One region of the Paenibacillus sp. EC2-1 genome, then DNA from elsewhere that is predicted to be linked to it. Evidence: predicted binding sites of a transcription regulator. Region 1 holds the regulator's gene; the other holds the start of a gene.
The links. Region 1 encodes CtsR, which represses protease genes until heat stress. Its sites were predicted from a motif close to ATGGTCAATAAAGGTCAAACA; they were not measured.
Positions count from the first base shown of each region.

Region 1 (3,154 bases):
AATCTTTTCTGTAAAAAACCCGGCTGGGTCATGACATTAAGTTCATTCATAACTGAACTTGGTGGACCATTAAGTAGGCCGAGATCAACGCCAAGCCTTACATCAGATAATCGCTGAGCTGCTTCTTTCGACTCCATAACCTCAGCATAAGATAATATACCGTATGATCGCATCACGCGATCGGTAATCCGAAGTTTCGATTCGCTAATTAATCGCTCACGAGCATTCTTCTCATGTTCTATGATTTGCATTGCGACACTGTGCAGATTCTCTATAATTTCAGACTCAGTCTGCCCTAGTGTAATCTGATTGGAAATCTGAAATAAATTCCCTACAGCCTCACTGCCCTCACCATAGATGCCACGTACCGTCAGTCCCACCTGAGAGACAGCTGACAAAATGCGGTTGATCTGCTGAGTCATCACAAGCGCAGGCAGATGCATCATGACAGAAGCACGAAGCCCTGTTCCGACATTTGTAGGGCAGCTTGTAAGATACCCTCTTTTGTCGTCAAAAGCATAATCAACTTTGGCTTCGAACAAATCATCTAGCTTCGTCGCTCTCTCCCAAGCCTCATGCACTTGGAAGCCCGGATACAAGCACTGGATTCGTAAGTGATCCTCTTCATTAATCATGATACTTACCGATTCATCTTCCGTAAGTATCACCGCTCCATTTCTCGATTCATCAGCGAGACTTGGACTAATGAGTCGCTTCTCAACCAACACTCTCTTATCCAATCCATCAATCTCATCTAAACGAATGGTATGAAAAGGACCCAGATCTTGTAATTCTTCCTGATCCTTTAAAACACCTGTCAGGCGCTCAAGCACTTCTCCCGACTGCTCGCCTGTCGCAAGCAGCGGAAAAGGAAGATGCTGCAAATTGCGCGCCACCCGAACCCGGGTGCTGATGACTATATCAGAATCCTGACCGTTTCCGCGCATCCATTCGCTCAGCGCTTGTTCGGTAAACCGAAGATTCGACATCACGCATTCCTCCTACCTTCAGCATTTTGCAAAATGCTCGCTTCAAGTGCAGTATTGTAGTCCATAGACTTAAGCCATACTCTTCTCGAGCTCACGGATCTGATCACGGATTTCAGCAGCTTCTTCAAACTCCTCTTGAAGGATTTTATACTGCAGTTCCTTCTTAAGCTCATCAATTTTACGTTTCACTTGGATCTTACCACCACTTCGTTTGGGGATCTTACCTACATGTGTGGTATTACCGTGAACCCTTTTGAAAAGTGGATCCAAGCGATCAGAGAAATATTTGTAACAAGAGCTACAGCCAAAACGGCCAAGCTTGCTGAATTGTGAATAGGTCATACCGCATTCCTCACAACGGGGTGCTTGAGGCCCCCTAGAACCCTGAGTTTGACCTTTTCCCGTAGGATCGAGATCAAGCAGACCTGACAAAAGACTGTGAATAGAGAAACCATTCGACGTCCCAGGGATCAATTCCCCTTTTTCACGGGCACAAGTTTCACAGAAATGGAATTCCGTCTTCTCTCCGTTTACAATCTTGGTGAAATGGAGCGTCGCCGGCCGTTTACCGCATTCTTGACACACCATATTCATGACCCTCCTTTTAACAAAGACTCATTTACCCAACAAAGAAACAAGCATCGCCTTCATAATTCTCGCACGAAGCTCATCTCGATAAGGAAGTTTAACGTTCAGACATTCCCTTGAGATTGCTGCCCGCATGAGGCAAGCTTCACGCATCGTCAAAAACCGCGATTCTTCGAGCTGGTAAATCAGCCCCTCTGCTACTGTCTGATCAATGAGATTTCCTATAGAGTGATGCAAGTGATGGTGAAGAGCTGTATGCTTCGGCAACTCAATACGTTGAATACGTATATAGCCTCCTCCGCCACGTTTACTTTCCACCAAGTACCCTTTCTCTAATGTAAAACGGGTACTAATGACATAATTAATCTGGGAAGGGACGCATGAGAATTTCTCCGCAAGGTCATTACGCTGGATCTCAATCGTTCCCTCCGAGCTTTCTTGCAAAATACCCTTCAAATATTGTTCGATAATATCAGAGATATTACGCATGATTATTCATCCTCCACTGCTTGAAACGCTAAGCCGTATTGATCTTACACGTCCTCACAGAGTCTTGCCGATACTTTAATTTTAACCAACTTGGCGCTTCATTGAATCCTTTATTGCTGACTTTGACTTTCTTTGACTTTAAATTTATTATAACACAATTTTTTATTTTGCCAAGGGGGCTTCTCTTTCAGTCTAACCGTTAAAAAGTGAAAATATTCCGCATACCACTCCATCTACCAAAATAAAAAGACCCCGCCATTATTCTAGCGAGGTCTTACATATGATGATGGGTATTATACTTCCACCTTACGATCGATCAATTTAACCATAGCATATATAAGTACTCCGGCGAGAAGTATTTCAAATATAAACGGTCCCCATGGGATTTGAAAAGTCTCATTGGTAATTGGAGTTCCAGTCCCCCCCTCTTCAATTCGAATGGAGAATGTTTGACCCACCCATCCACTATCTGAAGTGAAGATTTTGTACTCCATCCACTGTATTACATTTTGAATGATAAAAAAGAGCACGATGCTGAACCATAATCCCCACTGCTTGCGAATTGCACGGGCTACTACGATCGAGAAAAAGATAGTGATCATAACAAATGTATATTTCCAACCACCACCCAATGCCATTAATACATAATCCGAAGTAATTAAACGGGGGAGGTTTATTATTTTGCCTAGGCTTCCAATGTTCCAGAATATCCATAAGTGAATAATCACCAATATCATAACAATCACTGTACTGATCCAGGCCTGTATTAACGACGATACGATAGTCCATATAGATCGAATGGGTAAGAGGCGGCGATTATATAACTTAATATTCTGATCAAATGTTCTGCAGATAATTACCAGCAGGATCGTACTCACTATACCATAAGCTAGCATGCTCAAGAGCACCAAGAGCCATAATTCCCATCCACGTGTATAACCGATCGATGTAAACAGTGTTTCTGAGATCAACAGAACGGTCATAAGACCAAGAATTACATTCGAATTTCGTTTCCAGTCGTATTTCAACAGTTTCATCATTCTGCGAACACCTCTTTGAACATTTCATCAATGCTTTTACCATGCTCT
Region 1 covers NZ_CP186006.1:4,842,786-4,845,939, forward strand. The annotation lists gene ACK8P5_RS22890 (protein arginine kinase) at 1-989, opposite strand, end outside; gene ACK8P5_RS22895 (UvrB/UvrC motif-containing protein) at 1,059-1,577, opposite strand; gene ACK8P5_RS22900 (CtsR family transcriptional regulator) at 1,605-2,066, opposite strand; gene ACK8P5_RS22905 (hypothetical protein) at 2,360-3,106, opposite strand; gene ACK8P5_RS22910 (ABC transporter ATP-binding protein) at 3,103-3,154, opposite strand, start outside.

Region 2 (3,154 bases), 890 kb from region 1:
AAAGGATTCGGCAATCGCACCTTCCGCTTTCAGATCCTTAATTGAAGGTTCATCAAGCTTCCTGCGGTGAGCCATCTCCATAGCATCTCCTATACCGTGAACAATAACACATGATCGACGTATCACATTCACAATGTCCCGGATATGGTGATCCTGAACCAGTGACTGATAGGCATCGTCGCTCAACAGATCTGGTACATGCAATAGCCGATATTCGGCTCCTACCTTCTTCGCCATCTTAGATGCGATAGTATTGGCTTGAATCTCCATACTCTCGCCCAAACCGCCCCTTGCAGGTACAAACCACGAACCTGTTAAAGGACCAGCTGACGGCGGTGACATCTGCTCAGCTACTTCAGCGAGCGTTGATCCACCTGTTACAGCAATGATGTCTCCGCTATTGACATAGTTAAGTAATGTTCTTGCACCTGCTCTGCCAAGTTCACGTTTCACATCAGCTGAAGACTCACTATCACCGGGGACAACCACTACTTTACGCAGCCCGTAAGCCTCGCGGATCTTATCCTCCAGATCAGCTAATCCGAACAAATCATTCATGACAGGCTCAAGCTGGTCAAGTAAGTTCTGTCCGCTACTGCTAATCCTCATCCCAAGCGTCTCAATCTCGATGAGCCCTTGTGCTTTCAGTAGGTCCGTTTCGGCCCTCAGCACACGTTCGGTCATTGACAGTGATGCCGCGAGCGTCCTGCGCCCCACCATTCCAGATAACATGATCTGATGAAGGATCGTATATCTTCGCTTGAGAATGTCCATGAGATCGGGCAGAAGCTGCTCTTGTAATTCTAATAAGTTACGCATGCTTTCCACTCCTGCAACTTCGTCTTGGACCTTCTACCGATGGTCGCAAAATGTCCCAGTCAAGCGTTTTAAGTCCCACCCTTATTCTAACCAATATTTATGGAGGTTGCAAGTGTTCCGAATGTATATTTCTCAACCCTAAGCATTCTTATGCATCAGGAAGAGGTTGTCCTTAAAGTGGATACACAACTGTCAAAGTCATATACAGTATCTCCCAAAAGGTGTGAATTTCTTCATATACAGATGGATTCTGTCTCGCTCTCATCAGCCATGCTTATTAGAATCTTTGGCACTGTTCTTGTCTTTTCGAAAAAGATGCGGTATAATCATCTTCGTTGCTATTTTGCGCCCGTGGTCCAATGGATATGACGTAGGCCTCCGGAGCCTGAGATCGAGGTTCGATTCCTCGCGGGCGCGCCATTTATTTTCATAACTTCTATATATTGTTTACCCACAAGTGCCCATGACGGCTCTTTTTTTTACCCAATAGTTTGACTTTCTTTGACTTTATGGTTGAAATTGTTTATTATGTGGGTAATACGGTAACAGTATTTTAATGAGGAATGCATTTAATGAGGAGGTTTTTTATATGAGTTTCATACCTATGGTCGTTGAACAAAGCAACCGCGGTGAGCGCGCGTACGACATCTATTCCAGATTGCTGAAAGATCGCATCATCTTCCTCGGCTCCGACGTGAATGACGTAGTTGCCAATGCCATCATTGCACAAATGCTGTTCTTGACAGCTGAGGACCCGGAGAAGGACATTCACCTTTACATCAATAGCCCTGGCGGATCAATCACCGCTGGTATGGCCATATTCGATACAATGCAGTTTATCAAACCTGACGTGTCAACCATCTGTGTCGGCATGGCTGCTTCCATGGGAGCATTCCTGCTGAATGCAGGCGCTAAGGGTAAACGTTTTGCGCTTCCTAACAGTGAAGTTATGATTCACCAGCCGCTTGGTGGAGCTCAAGGGCAAGCAACGGATATCGAAATCCGCGCCCGCCGCATCCTGAAGATGCGCGATAAGCTGAACCATATTCTTGCAGAGCGCACAGGTCAACCGCTTGAGCGTATTGAGAAAGATACGGATCGTGACTATTTCATGACTGCTGCTGAAGCGAAGGAATACGGTCTGATCGACCAAGTTCTTGAGAGCACGCCGCCGCAAGGTATCTAACATTTTGCAACAATAAGAGGCTAATATCCGTTGATATGCGGATGTTAGCCTTTTTGGCATGAAATATTTAGACACCCCATGTATTTTATGGATATAATTGGGTTTAAATAATATTGCGATCGGAGTGATGACTCTAGTGGGTAACCGATTATCCTTGATTCTACTACTTCCCCTCTGTTCAATCCCATTTTCCATAATCAACATGCTTCCTGCGTTTAAAGGAAATACACCTGATATACAACACACAGTTGCATCTGTCTTTGCTGTCATACTACTATTTCTGCTTGGCCTGTTGCTCGGAATAAAAAGCCAATCTTATTTTGTTCGCTGGTTTTCCCTGTACTGGATAGCGGGTATTTTAGTTTTTGCATTAGGTTATTTGACAAAATCATTCATCATACTTCTCCCCGTTTCCTTTATTTATTTCTTCCCTCTTTACGGACTCCGATTATTTCTAAATATTCCATCGGACCTAACCCTTGTACTCTTGTGCACCCTGATTGCTCTCGCAGCAGGATTACTCGGTTATTCACTCGGCCGTTTCCGCAGCAAGAATACACCCATCGTTCAGGAGAAATAATGAGACCTTCAATCGAGCGAAGTCAAAAATAGACCGAAATAAAGCAAGGGCAGAGGCCAATTTCTTGGCTTCTGCCCCTTATTTTTCACAGTCTCAAATACTGCTATTTCCATTCCTTCAACTTCAGCTCAAACTCCGGGAAACCATAAGCGTATGCTGTGTATTCATATAACGAGAAATACAGAACAGCTGCATTATCCTTCAGATAGAACTGAGCATCTGTAGGCACCCCTTTAAAACCGCCAAGGTAGCCGCCATCTTCTTTCATTTTGTTCAGGACAAGATTGTTCAGCTTCTGCTTGTTCTTGCCTTGCATGTTGATGAAATCACCAAGCTTCAACTGCTTTCCATCCTTGAGCGAGAACGTATAGCTATTGCGGAAGGTCATCCCGTGCGCTCCACCTGTATAGGAGTATTCACTTGTCGTGATGCTTAATAAGCCATTGGCATTGTAATGTACAACAAAGTCCCCTTGGAACTCATACGGATAATCGCTTCCGGATGGAGGGAGTGTGCCCACGTCTCCTTCAGCTGCGTCGAACACATTTTCCATATTCTTTTTCAGCACA
Region 2 covers NZ_CP186006.1:270,965-274,118, reverse strand. The annotation lists gene ACK8P5_RS01490 (sugar-binding transcriptional regulator) at 1-819, opposite strand, end outside; tRNA gene ACK8P5_RS01485 (tRNA-Arg) at 1,165-1,239, shown strand; gene clpP (ATP-dependent Clp endopeptidase proteolytic subunit ClpP) at 1,409-2,005, shown strand; gene ACK8P5_RS01475 (hypothetical protein) at 2,103-2,585, shown strand; gene ACK8P5_RS01470 (PdaC/SigV domain-containing protein) at 2,689-3,154, opposite strand, start outside.
Region 2: a site for CtsR is predicted at 1,308-1,328, ahead of clpP (ATP-dependent Clp endopeptidase proteolytic subunit ClpP). Genes of this name have one in related genera too.